Regions from separate parts of the Bacillus sp. 1A genome, predicted to be linked through region 2. Evidence: riboswitches for the same ligand, from Rfam matches in the RefSeq annotation. Region 2 holds a riboswitch; each other region holds the start of a gene.

Evidence for each region. A riboswitch is a leader RNA that binds a small molecule or an ion and turns the genes downstream of it on or off. The one in region 2 is predicted to bind S-adenosylmethionine.
Region 1: another riboswitch for S-adenosylmethionine. It lies ahead of ACUN0F_RS17275 (M20 family metallopeptidase); the one in region 2 lies ahead of ACUN0F_RS02130 (ABC transporter permease).
Region 3: another riboswitch for S-adenosylmethionine. It lies ahead of ACUN0F_RS31625 (cyclase family protein); the one in region 2 lies ahead of ACUN0F_RS02130 (ABC transporter permease).

Annotation. Positions count from the first base shown of each region.
Region 1 covers NZ_JBQYLZ010000001.1:3,382,266-3,387,651, forward strand. Annotated here, with positions in the region: gene ACUN0F_RS17260 (hypothetical protein) at 1-173, opposite strand, end outside; gene ACUN0F_RS17265 (VOC family protein) at 461-853, opposite strand; gene ACUN0F_RS17270 (AAA domain-containing protein) at 965-3,274, shown strand; SAM riboswitch class I at 3,350-3,452, shown strand; gene ACUN0F_RS17275 (M20 family metallopeptidase) at 3,541-4,746, shown strand; gene ACUN0F_RS17280 (Lrp/AsnC family transcriptional regulator) at 4,882-5,322, opposite strand.
Region 2 covers NZ_JBQYLZ010000001.1:401,038-406,423, reverse strand. Annotated here, with positions in the region: gene ACUN0F_RS02145 (multidrug effflux MFS transporter) at 1-855, shown strand, start outside; gene ACUN0F_RS02140 (hypothetical protein) at 1,105-1,608, shown strand; gene ACUN0F_RS02135 (DUF3951 domain-containing protein) at 1,627-1,761, opposite strand; SAM riboswitch class I at 2,170-2,275, shown strand; gene ACUN0F_RS02130 (ABC transporter permease) at 2,412-3,329, shown strand; gene ACUN0F_RS02125 (ABC transporter permease) at 3,346-4,350, shown strand; gene ACUN0F_RS02120 (ABC transporter ATP-binding protein) at 4,307-5,317, shown strand; gene ACUN0F_RS02115 (ABC transporter ATP-binding protein) at 5,314-5,386, shown strand, end outside.
Region 3 covers NZ_JBQYLZ010000001.1:6,182,036-6,187,421, reverse strand. Annotated here, with positions in the region: gene ACUN0F_RS31650 (spore coat protein) at 1-23, shown strand, start outside; gene ACUN0F_RS31645 (DUF2642 domain-containing protein) at 187-855, shown strand; gene ACUN0F_RS31640 (S-adenosylmethionine decarboxylase related protein) at 1,092-2,357, shown strand; partial or broken gene ACUN0F_RS31635 (ATP-binding protein) at 2,567-2,728, shown strand; gene ACUN0F_RS31630 (hypothetical protein) at 2,953-3,333, shown strand; partial or broken gene ACUN0F_RS31625 (cyclase family protein) at 3,361-3,988, opposite strand; SAM riboswitch class I at 4,073-4,185, opposite strand; gene ACUN0F_RS31620 (PRK06851 family protein) at 4,335-5,386, shown strand, end outside.

The DNA.
Region 1 (5,386 bases), 3.0 Mb from region 2:
ATCATTGTAGAACTAATATTTTTTAAAGGAATGTTTTGATTATCTTTTCCAGCAGGAATAAACCCTAATATAGTGTTTCCGGTAGATACTTTTACAAATCTTGAATCAACTGAAACAAATCCTTTAATCCAAAAAAACAAAAGTGACAAAGAAAAATCTGTTTTTTTCTCCATTTTATCCTCCTAAAATGTAAAATATTCAATTTATGAAAATAGTATATCAAATTTTCCGTAAATTGGGAATGGTGTAATTTATTCTTTGTAGGTAACACTTTTTTCTTTGTTGCTGGTTCCTTCAACCTTTTCACTGTTTGTTTTTTTGTTAATATTCTATTTATGAAAAAGATTATATTTAATAGAATTCTTCCAACGAAAACGGAAACTTCTTTTATCTTCCAATTATTTATTAGGATTGCATAAAGGATTGGAAGTAGTATAAGGGCCAAAATTCTGATTCTTTTCTATCTCTCCGTCTCAAAAAACTCAATCCACTCTCCATCAGGACCAGCGAAGAATATGTAACGTGTTCCATCTGGTAATGTTTCAATTTCTTCTCCTAGTAAAAAGGTTACTTTTTGTTTCTTTAGTCTTTCAATTTCATCCTTTAATGAATCCACTTTAAAGCAAATGTGATGTACTTTTCCTTCTGCCGGAAGAGAAGAGTTGTAGCCTTCAATTAATTCGAGTATCGTTTCCTTCGATTCTTCCACACCTAAAAAAGCGAGTTTTAAGTCTGGATTCGGGTGACCCATACGTTTAATGAGCTGTAAGCCAACTACTTCTTCATAAAATGAAATAGATGTTTCTAAGTTTGCGACCATAAGACCGATGTGTTCAATTCTTCTAACTGGCATGTAGATCCCTTCTTTCTGAAAATTATATACAATATGTTATTGAAAATTAAGAAAATAAGCAAGATAAAAACCTTACAAATTTTAGCGTGTTATATGGTATAGTGAGAAAGTATGTTTGGGGAGAAGGAAGGAGATTATACGATGAATACACCTACTCAAACTCCTTCATTATCGGCAACGATGAAAGAGTGGCATTATGCATTAGCGTATGAAATTAAACATTGGAAAACGATAGGTGGTAGTAAAATTTCTATCATGAACGGTCGTTTTTTATATACAGATTATGAAAGTACAGTATACGTATTTCAGCTTATTTCGGAAGTAAGCTTACCGGAAGGTTCACCAATTCGAATTGAGTTTGATGGTGAGGAAGCGACAGGAGAAGTATTATCTGTACATGGATTAGAAATAGAACTGAAATTAAATGATTATATACAAGGTGAAATACGAGAAGCTGTTTTATACAGTGAACCGTGGCAATTGTTAGAGCAACTACAAGAGCGATTGAAAGAGGCACATAAAGATAAACTAAAACGTAGTCGTATAAAGCGTCTTGTTGATGGGACGAGCAGTCCGAAACATATTGAGAAGATGAAAAATCCGAAAAATGAATTGGCGTATCGTTCGTTTTACAATCCGACAACGTACGTGTGGGGACCCCCTGGAACAGGGAAGTCTTACAATTTATCACGTATTATTTCGGCTCATTATCAAAAAGGAAAATCGGTACTTGTATTAGCTCATAGTAATGCGGCAGTAGACGTATTAATGAGTGAAGTAACGAAGCAAATTGAGAAGAAAAAGAAATGGACACCTGGCGAAATTGTTCGTTACGGTTATAGTCAACATGAACATATAAGAAATCATGAAACATTACTTACGTCGAAGTTAGTTGAAACGACGAACGGATCATGGGGAGAAGAAAGACTCTATTTAGAGGAAACACGACAAGATCTTCGTGAAAAGATTTTATCATATAAAGCGACTTCTGCTGATAAGAAGCGTATACAAGAGATTGAAAGTGATCTTCGAAAGCAAAAAGCGAAAATTAAAGAAGTAGAAAAAGAATACATTGAAAATGCGAAAGTAATCGGTGCGACTTTATCGAAATGTGCCATTGATTCACTTATTTATGAGCGTACATTTGATTTAGTTGTAGTAGATGAAGTGAGTATGGCATATGTTCCGCAAATTGCATTAGCTGCTTCACTTGGAAAACGTATTGTCGTTTGTGGGGACTTTTTACAGTTACCTCCAATTGCGATGGCGAACCATGAACTCGTTCGAAAATGGCTTGGGGAAGATATGTTTTATCATGCCGGAATTGTTGATTCTGTTAATAAATCAGAAGCACATCCGAACCTATTTATGTTGCAGGAACAAAGGCGTATGCATGCGGATATATCGAAGTTTACAAACTCATTTATTTATAAAAATAGAGTATACGACCATCCGTCTGTTTCAGAGCGTAAGGAACTTGCGCGATTGCAACCGTTCGCAAATGAGGCAAGTGTTTTATTTGATACGAGCTTAATGGGAGCCTTTTCGTTAAAGGACGCTGCTTCTGGTTCTCGATTTAACATTATGTCTGGTTTAGTAGCGATGCAAATGATGTTAATCGGACTGTTAGATGGTGTTCAATCGATCGGTGTTGTTACACCTTACAGGGCACAATCTCGCTTTTTATCAACGTGTATTAGAGAAATGTTGCAGAGAACGAAATATCAAAACATACCAGTTTTAGCGGCGACGGTTCATAAATTCCAAGGTTCTGAAAGAGATATGATGATATTTGATACGGTTGATAGTTATCCGCAAGAACGACCTGGCGTGTTATTCTTTGACCATAAAAATCATCGCCTCGTCAACGTTGCAGTAACGAGAGCGAGAGGGAAGTTCATTCAATTATCAGATTGTCATTATATGCGTAAAAACCTTTCGAGAAAACAAGCGTTATCACAATTAACAGCTCATATAGAACGTCACGGAGATGTATATGATCGTACGACATCAAGACAATTGTGGGAGCGGAAAATTTCGAAACGTTTACGCTGGTTTATGGAAATGAATCTTGAAGAGCCGAAAGGGTTATTGAAAGATATTTTAGCCGCAAAACGAAAAATTATTATTTCATTTCCAAGTACAAAGCAAGTGGATAAGCGAGTCTGGCAAGCGTTAATGCGTACAAATGCGCAAATAACAGTGTATAGTGATGGACCAGTTCCGTTAAAAAATGTAAAGTTACAAAGACAAAATAAAGCATTCCCGTTTATCGTAATCGATGATGAAATCTTTTGGGCGGGAGCACCGCTCACATCTCAAATGATATTTGAAGGTAGTATGGAATTTCCGTACGTATGTGCAAGATTACAAGCACCTGAGACAATTGGTGTGTTAAAAGGATTTTTAGATATCCGGTAAATTCGGATAGGAATTCCTTGACTTTTAATCGGAATGAACATAGAATGAATATAATTTAATATAATCTTATGAAAATTCTTATCACGAGAGGTTGAGGGACTGGCCCTATGATACCTCGGCAGCGGATTCTTTTATGAATACTGTGCCAATTCCAGCAAGGTAACTTGAAAGATAAGAAAGAAGCTCATTTTGACTGTATATGCAGAAGCCTCTTTCTATCTTTTAGAAAGAGGCTTTTTTACGTGAAAATATAAGGGGGAAGAAAAATGGGAGCGACAGGAGTAACGTCACAAAGAAAAACAATTGAAGAGAGTATAGAAAGAAATAAGGAAAAGTACATAGAAACAAGTCACGATATTCATGCGAATCCAGAGATTGGTAACCAAGAGTTTTATGCATCAAGAACGTTAAGTTTATTACTAGGTAGTGCAGGCTTTCAGCTGCAGCACAATATAGCTGGACATGAAACAGGTTTTATCGCGCGAAAAAGTTCAGGAAAACAAGGACCAGTCATCGCATTTTTAGCTGAGTATGACGCTTTACCGGGACTAGGTCATGCGTGTGGTCACAATTTAATTGGCACAATTAGCGTTGTGGCAGCAATCGCATTATCAGAAACACTTGAAGAAATTGGTGGGGAAGTTGTCGTGTTTGGAACACCAGCTGAAGAAGGAGGGCCAAACGGTAGTGCGAAAGCGAGTTATGTAAAAGCGGGGTTATTTAAAGATATTGATGCGGCACTTATGATTCATCCGAGTGGAAAGACAGCGACAACGAGTCCTTCATTAGCAGTCGATCCACTTGATTTTCATTTTTACGGAAAAACAGCTCATGCTGCGGCTTCACCAGAAGAGGGGATTAACGCATTAGATGCGGTGATTCAGCTGTACAACAGTATTAACGCACTTCGCCAACAACTTCCGTCAGATGTAAGAATTCATGGTGTTATTACAGAGGGCGGAAAAGCACCTAACATTATTCCTGACTACGCCGCAGCAAGATTTTTCATCCGCGCAGCAACGCGAAAAAGATGTGCAGAAGTAACAAAAAAAGTAAAAAATATCGCACAAGGAGCAGCGTTAGCAACAGGTACAAAAGTAAAAATTCATCAATTCCAAAATGAAATCGATGAATTGCTCGTAACAGAAACATTTAATGACGTCGTAGCCGAAGAACTAGAACAACTTGGTGAAGATGTAAACCGTAAAGAAAGAGTAGGGATCGGCTCAACAGACGCAGGAAACGTAAGCCAAGTCGTACCGACAATTCATCCGTACATTAAAATTGGACCAGACGATTTAATTGCGCATACGAATGAATTTAGAGAAGCAGCACGTTCAGAACTTGGAGATAAAGCGTTAATTACATCGGCAAAAGCACTAGCGAATACGGCGTATCGATTAATTACGGAAGAAGGGTTGTTAGAGAAGGTGAAGGAGGAGTTTAGAGAGGCGCAGAGAAATCAGGGATAGGTGAGAAAGAGACGTATCTCTGGATTTTCTAGTAGGAAATTGAATGAAAAAAGAATCAGCCTATGGCTGGTTCTTTTTATATTATATAAGAATTATTCCACATACACTCGGTATCTTTATCTTAGTACCCTCTTATCAGAACGACAATTTCTCCTCAAACTCACTCTTTAAAACAATTAAAGGAGACGATAATCCAAATTGCATTAAGGAGTCTAAAAATGTAGCGAGAGAATCCATCGAATTGCTCATGACCTTCATCATATAATTAAACTCCCCGCTAATTCGATATAAATTAGTTACTTCGGGAGCGGCATTACAAAATTGGATGAAATCAGAGCATTGGCTTGTTTTAAACATGATGAATGCTTGAATGTTTTTATTAATTTTAGAAGGCTCAAATTTTGTTCGGCAAGCCGCTATAACTCCTTGATCTTCAAGTTTATTAATACGCTCTTTTACAGCAGGTTGCGTCATGGATATGATCCGTCCTATTTCTGAAACAGAAATTCTCGCATTTTCATACAACAAGTTCATAATTTCATGGTCAAATTCATCTAGTTTTACTGCGTTTTGCATTGTGTAGCCTCCTTGCTTTATTTTCTAAAGTGAATCGTAAAGTTACAAAATTTTCTACATGAAG
Region 2 (5,386 bases):
GACATGTATTCAGGTTCTGAAATGACGAAGTTTTTCTCACTGCTCATGTTAGTAAACGGAGCAGCGCCTATTTTGGCACCGATTATTGGGGGACAATTACTACAGTTCACGACATGGCGCGGTGTCTTCATCGTTCTCGGAGCAATTAGTGTATTCATGTTAATATCAGCTACTTTCGTATTACGTGAAACATTACCTCCTGAAGAAAGAGAAACAGGTGGTTTGTCAGGGACATTGGCGACGTACGGAAAACTGTTAAAAGATCGTTTGTTTATGGGATATGCATTATCACAAGGGCTAGTAACGGCGGCGATGTTTGCTTACATTTCGGGCTCACCATTTGTGTTGCAGAACATATACGGAGCATCACCACAGCAATTTAGCTTATTCTTTGCGATTAACGGTATCGGTATTATTATTGCTAGTCAGGTCACGGGCCGTTTAGCAGGGAAAGTGAATGAGAAAACGTTATTCGTTTCCGGTATTATTATTGCAGCCGTTGGTGGTTTATCTTTACTACTGACAATTGTACTAGGAATAGGTTTAATTGGTGTTTTATGTTCGTTATTCCTTGTTGTATCAAGTGTCGGGGTTGTATCAACAACTGGTTTCTCATTAGCGATGAGAAACCAGAAACAAGCTGCAGGAACAGCGTCGGCCTTATTAGGGTTATTACAGTTCATTTCAGGAGCACTTGTTGCACCATTAGTAGGTATTGGCGGAAGCAATACCGCATTACCGATGGGGGTTGTGATAGCTCTTTGTGAAATTGGTGCTGTATTATGTTATCTATTTATGGCCAGAAGAAGTGAAAAGCAGTTTGAACTGCAACAAAGACAAAATTTAGAAGCTTAAATTATAAAAAAGAGCTGATTCAAATATTTTTGAATCAGCTCTTTTTTCATTTCTTTGAAATAACTCATACAGCTTTGTAAGGTGATGCAAAAGTTATTTGCATAAAGTGACGATACTGTGACAAAAATGTAGGCATGTATATTAAGGTAGCGTCTGAAGTGTAAAAAGTAGGATGTTCTCGGTATAATAATAAGTGGAGATAAAAGAAACTATAATGAGTAGTAGCTGTAGATAAAAGGAGAAGAAGAGATGAAGAAGGTTTTGGGTATTGCTGTAATGGGAAGTATGATCCTTCTAGCAGGATGTAATGGAAATAAAGATACGAAAGAACCGAAAGAAAAGGTAGAGCAATCTACTGAGCAAACAGAAGAGATGAAAGAATACCGTGCGGTACATGAAAAATACGATATGAAAATGAATAAAGAAATTAATAAAGCACTACAGTTATTTGAAGTGGCAAAAGAAAAGGGCGGTAAGGAAATAACGAATGTTACATATAAAGAAGATGTACAAAAGGTAACGACTAGCATGTTAGAAGATATTGATAATATACGTAAAGAAATTCGTGTTCCAAAGTCGAAAGAGCAAGAACATGAGGTATACGCTGGTTTCTTGAATGAATCGGAACAAGCAATGAAAAAATTACAGAAGTTAGCTAAAGAAGAAGACTCATCATTGATTCGTGATATAGAAATTAACTTTGCAACAGCATCAACATACTATAAACGTTTTCAAGCAGAAACGAAAAAATAACCTTGCGTACGCGCAAGGTTATTTTTTCTTCTTACCATCTCCGTCTTGATCCTCGGATACTAATACATTCTGTTCCTCGTGAAATGCAGAGATTGTTTGTCCGGTAATATTATCGAATGGAGTATAAAAAGAAGTGATACGTTTCTTTTTAATAAAGAGTTTATCCCGCTATTTGCCGGGCAGTAAGACCCCACCTCAAAGTTCAGTGAAAGCAAAGAAGTTAGGTAGGGGATCAACTGCCCGTAAAAGCCCGATTGGTTCAACTAATAATCAGTGGGGGATGAACAAAACCCCCACTGATTAAAGTTTCACTTTATAGAAGCCGATGATGACAAGTACAAGTATAACGATTGTTAAGGGTAACTCTATAGTAGCAAGAAGTAAGGGATCTATCTTATCACTTCTTTAATATTATTTCTTTTTATTATAAGAGAAAACTGTAATTTGGATAAAAGAAGTAAAAACTGATTTTTCTAAATATATCCAATTTGATTGACTTTTCATTTTTTCAGAATTATAATTCAAAATATACAATTTGAACCAAATAATAATATAGCAATTTACTTATCCAGAGAGGTAGAGGGACTGGCCCTATGACACCTCAGCAGCGGGTTCTGTAACAGGAACACCGTGCTAATTCCAGCAAGCAAGTCTTGAAAGATAAGTGATGGGCCTTCGTTTATTAAGCCTTGATCTTATTTTTTAAGATCAAGGCTTTTTGTGTTTTAAGAAGAGGAAAGGGAGTAATGGGAAAAATACGTTAATAAAACAAAGTAAATACATTTGTTTAGGGGGTTATTGAAGTGTATGTTATTAAAAAACTATCGGTTATGGTGTTCACGCTATGGGTCATTACGACAGTAACATTTTTGATTATGCATATCATTCCAGGGGATCCGTTTTCATCAGATGCGAAAATCTTTCCTGAAGAAGTGATACAAAACATGAGAGCGAAGTATCACCTTGATGAACCGTTATGGAATCAATATGTTGCTTATTTAGATGGCGTAGTTCATTTTGATTTTGGTGAATCTGTTCAATCGACAGGTCAAGGTGTATCAGAAATTATAACGACAGGATTTGGTCCATCAGCGATTATTGGTTTACAAGCACTTGTTATTTCATTGTTAGTCGGAATTGCAGCAGGTACATTTGCAGCCCTATATCATGGGAAAGTAATTGATTATAGTGTGAGCTTACTTGCGATTCTCGGTATTTCTATTCCAAGTTTTATTTTAGCACCACTATTTATACAAGTATTTGCTATACAATTTGAACTTTTACCAGTAGCGTCTTGGGGCACATTTGAACATACGGTATTACCGTCATTCGCATTAGCATTAGGGCCAATCGCGGTTATTACAAGATTTGTTCGCTCTAATATGATTGAAGTTTTGCAGAGTGATTATATTAAGCTAGCGAGAGCGAAAGGCATACCAATTAAGAAAATCATTATAAGACATGCTCTTCGAAATGCGATTGTTCCAGTACTTACATTTGTTGGACCGTTAATGGCTGGACTTTTAACAGGGACTTTCGTTATTGAAAAAATATTTTCCATTCCTGGTCTAGGAAAATATTTTGTAGATAGTATTTTTAACCGGGATTATCCGGTCATTATGGGAACAACGATTTTCTATAGTGCATTATTAATTTCTTGTATTTTCATTACAGATATTATTCACCGTATTGTTGATCCGCGTATTCGTTCTATTATGTAAGGAGGGGGGCATTTAAATGGGAGCTTATGAAATCAATAAACAGTTATTAACGAATGAGGAGAAAAAAGAATTAACGATAAATAAAGATCAGCAAACGATTAGTCGAAAGAAGGAAGTGTTTCGCAAGTTTATATCAAACCCTATAGCAGTTTTAGGGGCAGTGACGTTATTACTAATTATTATTTTCTCACTGGTTGGCGAAAGTTTAACGGCATTTACTGCGAGTGAACAAGTAAAAGAAGCAACAAACTTACCACCTAGTAGTGAGCATTGGTTCGGAACAGATGATTTAGGAAGGGACATATGGGCGCGCACCTGGGCTGGAGGGAAAATTTCACTAACAGTTGGATTAGTGGCAGCGGCTCTTGATATAGGAATAGGTGTACTAATCGGGGGCTTTAGTGGATATGTGAGAGGACGCAGTCGCCTTGGAACGTTAATTGATGAGTGGATTGTACGAGGGATTGAAGTGTTATACGGTATCCCATATTTATTAATTGTTATTTTATTATTAATCGCTATGAAACCAGGGCTTTTTACAATTATTATTGCCCTTGCATTAACAGGATGGATTGGTATGGCACGTCTCGTTAGGGCACAAGTCTTATCTTTAAAGCAAAGAGAATTTGTTATTGCAGCAGAGCGATTAGGTACATCGCATATGAAGATTATATATGGGCATTTAATTCCGAACTTAACAGGTATTATTATCGTAAATTTATCATTTACAATTCCAGCAGCTATTTTCTCAGAATCATTTTTAAGCTTTATCGGACTTGGGGTACAATCACCAGCGGCAAGCTGGGGCACGATGACGAACGATGCACTTGGGACGTTACTAAGCGGAGAATGGTGGCAACTTTTCTTCCCATCGCTGATGATTGCTCTCATCATGTTCGCATTTAATGCAATTGGTGATGGTTTGCAAGATGCAATTGATCCAAAAATCGTCAAACGGAATCGAAAGGAGAAAAGACATGGGACAGCTCTTATCTTTAGAAAACGTAACATTGGCCGTTGAAAAAGAGAATAGTAAGCAAGCAATTGTGAAGCATGTTTCCTTTTCTATTAGCGAAGGTGAAATCGTTGCACTTGTAGGAGAAAGTGGTTCAGGAAAAAGTGTTACAGCACAATCTATTGTCGGATTAAATCAAGAATCTATTCACATCGATGACGGAAGCATCTCTTTCCAATCTCAAGGATTAACGAATTTACAAGAATCAGAATGGAATCAAATTCGAGGGAAAGACATTTCGTTTATCTTTCAAGACCCTCTGTCCTCTTTAAATCCGACGATGAAAGTAGGAAGGCAAATTACAGAGGTGATTTTGCAACATGAGAAAAAGTCGAAAAGAGAAGCAAAAGAAATTGCGATTAATTTATTAACGGATTTAGGGATACATGAAGCAGAGAAACGTTTTGAACAGTACCCACATCAATTAAGCGGAGGTATGAGACAACGTATTTGTTTAGCAATTGCGTTTGCTTGTCATCCAAAGCTCGTTATTGCAGATGAGCCTACAACTGCATTAGATGTAACGATTCAAAAGCAAATTATGGGGTTATTAAAAGAGCGAAAAGAAAAACAAAATACGAGTATTTTATTAATTACACACGATTTGGCACTTGTACGTGAAGTAGCAGATCGAGTAGTTGTGATGTACGGGGGACGTGTTGTTGAAAAAGGGACGATACAAGAAGTGATAGGTTCACCTAAGCACCCATATACGAAAAGTTTATTGCAAGCGATTCCGGATATGGATGATTCCGAAAAGGTACTTAGGGCTATTGAGGGAACAACACCATCAATTGAAACGCTAAATAGCTTTGGCTGTCCTTTTGTCAATCGTTGCCCGGTAGCAATCAAAGAATGTATTCATCGTTTTCCAGAGAGAACAACATATTCTGGGGAGCATAGCTCACATTGCTGGCAGCATGTTCTTGAGCATAACGAAGCAAAATCAAAAGAGAAGGTGAATGCTTCATGACGACAGATTTAATTACTGTAAAGCAAGTAACGAAAACGTATGGAAGTAAAAAGAAAGAAATCATAGCGC
Region 3 (5,386 bases), 5.8 Mb from region 2:
GTAAAAAGAATGAAGAAGAATAATGTTTGATAAATAAGAGGGGCATTATGGTTGAAGGTGAAGAACGATTTCTTATTTCGGATAGTATGAAAAGGAAGTCCTTACTCTTAAGACGGAACATTGCCCCTGATTATTTTTTGGAATGGAGAATAGGAAAGCAAAAAATTTATAGGAAGGAGGATATAGATGAATGAGTTAAACAAAAGTATTGGAGAAAATATATATGTTAAACTAATCGGTGAAAAAAGATTTAAAGGTGTATTAATAGATGTAGGAAATGATATTGTTGTTCTTTACAATGGACAAGACTACGTATATATATCTTTATACCATGTACAATATTATAAAATTTTAAGACCATATGATGAGGAAATATCAAAACCAGATGTTGATTCTGTAATTAAGAGGGAATCGCCTTCCATTTCTTTGAGAAAAGTATTAAGTACTTCTAAAGGAATTTTTACAGAAGTTTATGTAGCAGGAAATGCTCCAATACATGGTTATGTTACAAGTGTAATGAACGATTATATTGTTTTTTATAGTCCAGTTTATAAAACAGTATATATATCTTTAAAGCATTTGAAATGGTTAATTCCGTATAAAGAAAATCAAGTCCCGTACGCCCTCAATAAAAATGAACTCCCCGTGAATCCATTAAATATTACGTTAGCTAGAACATTTGAAGAACAGCTTATTAAAATGTCCGGCAAAATCATGGTGTTCGATTTAGGTGAGGAATCTAATAAGATCGGAAAGATGGCAAAGATTGATGAAGGGCATATTGAAATATTAAAAGCACGTGATGCAAAAATGTATGTGAATATTCAACATGTGAAATCTGTCCATTGTCCGTAATCTAGTTGAAAGGGCTGGCTTTTTCTTTTATATGCAGAAGAAAAGGTCGAGCCTATTTGTTTAGCTCGATTTGAATATGAGAGGGAAAATGAATTGAATATAAATGTGTTAGTGTGACCTTTGAAGAGGAAATCTTGTGCAAAATTATAAAAAATATGTACGAGCCATTTTTTATATATTCAATTTATTTTTTTGTGGGAGAACTGCTCAACTAATATATTAAAGGAGTTTTGTTTGTGGAGCAGTTTCCAAATTCGTTATCGATTACATTACTTGGTAGTGCTGGTGGAGCAGCAAAAGCAGTTTTAGCAATTTTAAATCAAGCGATAGCAAATGAAAAAGACCCGATTTATGAAGCGATAAAGAATGTTACATTTCATTTGGTTGATATAAAACAAAAAGATAGGGCTTATTATGGTGAGTTGTTTCCAAATTTGAAAGATCAATTGTTTTTATATGAAATCGACCTTCAAGATGTAGTGAAATTCAAACAACATTTGAAAGAAAAAAGTACGGGTGTTGTTATTGATGTTTCGGGTGCAGATACGATCAGAGTCTTAAGCTGTTGTAATGAACTTGGAATTTTTTATATTAATTCAGCTTTGGAAAATGAGGCAGTAGATCAGGACGATAGTTTAATCGGCTTTCAGCTTACGGAAAGATATACGAGGTTTGAGAAGGAGAAAGAGAAATTTACAAATACAAAAGCAATTATAGGCTCAGGTATGAATCCAGGTGTTGTTCAATGGATGGTCGTTGAACTTATGAAGGAACGTCCACAGGAGAAGCCAAGAGCATGCTATATAGTAGAACATGATACGTCATTTTTGAATGATACAGCACTGATAAAGCCTCATACACTTTATGCTTCATGGGCAGTAGAGCGATTTCTAGATGAAGCGATATGGAGTTATCCGATGTATATGAGTCATCATCGTCCCCTTTATTTTTATGAAGATGTATATGCTTCAGAGTATAAAGTAAAGTTAGGAGAGAAAGAGTTTTATGGCTGTTTAATGCCACATGAGGAAGTTTTAATTTTAGGAAAAAACTTCAATATGGAAGTGGGTTTTCTTTACCGAATTAATGAGTATACGACTAATGTAATTAGACAGAACTTAGATCAAGTAGAAGATTTATGGAGTTGGAATCGTAAAGTATTTAATCCAGCCGAAGAAGAGATTGCGGGCGAGGATCTAGTAGGTGTATTACTCGTTTATGAAAATAGTGAGACATATATGTATAACGTGATGAATAGCAGTCAAGTTTTTCATAAATATAAAACGAATGCGACTTACTTCCAAGTAGGATGCGGAATTTATGCTGGCTTGTGTAGTTTACTGTTCGATAACTTTAAACAAGGTGCCTATTATGTAGAGGAATTATTATTAAATACAGAGAGTAAGTACGGAGAATATTTGAATTTATATATGAAGGATTTTGTAGTGGGCGGAAATGACTTTACGGATGGATTGCTACATGATCGGGTAAGATGGATATAAGTTGTGACGAAAAGGAAGGGGAAATCTCCTTCCTTTTCGTATGATAAGGTTACATCTTACCCTGAAAGCAATTTCATACTTATAATTTAAGGAGATAATATGTAGAGCTTTTGTATTGAGTATGAGGAGTATTTATATGAACAAATTTAAAAGCTTGATATATGAGGAAAGAGAAGCTTTAAAAGTATTTAAAAAAATTAACGGATTTGTTAGGGAAAATCGATAAAGCTTTTTACAAAACAAAGGAGAATGGTACGGGACTGGGGTTAATGATTACATATAAAATCATTGAGGAGCATCAAGGAAGTATCGCAATTCAAAGTAGCGTAGGAATTGGAACGAAAGTAGAGATTTTTTTAACGACAGCATAATGTGCTAGAGAAAAATATTTTTCAGAAAAGTGTTCTTGTTGTGTAAATATAAACATTTTATAAAATGTTTCAAGAAGGGTTTTTTTTATAAAATACTTCGTTTATAATGGAGGAAAATATCGACATGAGATTTGTTATTCATGTAACGGTTCGGTAGTGTTAGAGAAAGAAGGGGTGCACGCGCATCCTTTTTTCTATGCAGATATTATGAAAGAGGTGGTATGATGGAATTAACATTAAATTCGACTGTATGTTTACACACGATTCAATTTCGAAAAGAGCAAAAGAATTATATTGTAAAAGATACAATTACAGGAGAAAAATATGAAATGCCGCCACTTTGGATTGATGCATTGGCAATGATGCGTGACGGTTTTTTATTGGGGGAAATTGAGGAGAAATTAAAAGAAGAGTATCCAGACGAAGAAATAAATATGTTAGCATTTACGAGGCAACTGTTAGAGCTAGAGCTTGTCGGAATGGTAGATGGCGAAGAAATAGCTTGTACAAAGAAGAAAGAGAAAGATTATTTAGCTTGGTTACGTCCTCGTGTTGAGCAATTCTTTCTTAGTTTAAATAAAAAAAATAGAAGCAAAGGTCAATGATGATCTTTGCTTTTTTTTATAGTTTGTTTAAAAAATTACAGCGAATGCCCTTGCGAAAGCACCGTCGCTATCTTTAATTTTTAAAGGTGCCGCTGAGAAAAAGAAACGTTTCGTGTTAATTGCATCTAAGTTGGTTAAGTTTTCGATTAAATAAATATTATTCCCAAGTAGTATGTGATGAATTGGCGATGTTTCTGTCGTTACCTCATCAGGAGAGATGAAATCTAAACCGACAGATTTTACTTTTAATTGAACTAGTTCTTCAGCTAATTCTTCAGAAAGATAAAAAGCTTCTTTCTCATATGCTTCTGTATTCCATTTCGTAGATAGATTGGAATGGAAAATGACAATATCACCTTCTTTTATGTCAGCGTTGTGTAATACTTCTTTAGGTAGTTTTCGTTCTTGTACATGAGTTACATCAATAAGAACAGCTTCGCCTACAAATTGATCTAGGGGTAATTGATCAATAGTCGTTGCGCCTGAAATGAGCAGGAGCATCACAATGCGTGCCAACATGAACGACAGAATGAAAATCTGTAACTTGATAGCCTGTCTCTTCAACGCTTGTAATGGCTCCTAAATTGATTTTTGGTGTTCCAGGGAATTGGGACATATTGTTTTCAAATGTTTGTGATAGGTCAATTACTTTCATTTTTAATACCTCCAATATATGTTTTGAAATAAAAAAACTCACCTTTCATAATCAAGAAAGATGAGTTTTGCACACAATAGTTACGTTTTATCTTTCAAAATGCAATGCATTTTGCAGGAATTAGCACCTATTCAGTTTGTATAAACTGAGGTTGCTGGGCGTCAAAGGGCCGGTCCCTCTGCCTCTCTTGATAAAGACATATTAAGTTTTTATTTCTGAATATTCACTACTTTTAAATTGTAATTCATTTCCTTTTTTCGTGCAATACAAAATAGGTATTCACCCAAATAAAGTTGCTCGCATATTGTAGCTTATGTAAATAGAATGCTGCGAAGGAGTGAGTGCAGTGACAGGGAATGTATTGAATTATTACGCTGGTGGAAATACAGCTAGAGGATTTCATAATTTATACGACGAGAATTTAAAAGGGCTAAACAGGTTATTTATTTTAAAGGGTGGTCCTGGAACCGGGAAATCTTCTTTAATCAAAGCAATAGGTCGTGAGTGGGTTGAAAAAGGATATGATATTGAATTTTTACACTGTTCTTCTGATAATAAATCGGTTGATGGTGTAATTATCCCGAAGTTAAAAGTAGGAATTGTTGATGGAACATCACCGCATGTTATTGAGCCGAAAATGCCAGGAGTTGTCGAAGAGTATATTAATTTAGGGGTTGCTTGGGACTCAAATAAATTAAGAAAGCAGAAGGTGGAAATTGAACGATTTGTTTCAGAAGCAAGCAAGGCTTTTCAAACTGCTTACGCTTGTTTTAACGAGGCACTAGTTATACATGATGAGTGGGAGAAAATATATATTAATAATATTGATTTTAATAAAGCAAATGAACTAACCGATCAGCTGATTCAGAAGTTATTTACAGATAAAGGCGGGAAACAATCGCTTGTGAAACATCGGTTTTTAGGGGCAGCTACACCGAAAGGAGCAGTTGATTTTGTTCCTAATTTAACAGAGGAATTACCACATCGTTATTTTATAAAAGGACGCCCAGGCTCTGGGAAATCAACAATGCTTAAAAAATTAGCTAAGGCAGCAGAAGAAAAAGGATTTGAAGTTGAAGTATATCATTGTGGATTTGATCCCAATAGTCTTGATATGGTTATCGTAAGAGAATTAGGGTTTGCAATTTTTGATAGCACCGCACCACATGAATATTTTCCGAGCCGCGAAGGTGATGAAATTATAGATATGTATGCCTTGATTGTGACACCAGGGACAGATGAGAAGTATGCGACAGAAATTCGTGACGTGTCGATTCAATATAAAGCGAAAATGAATGAGGCGATGTCTTTCTTAGCGAAAGCGAAATCAGTTCGTGATAAATTAGAACGAATATATATTGCTGCTATGGATTTTTCAAAAGTAGATGCATATAAAGA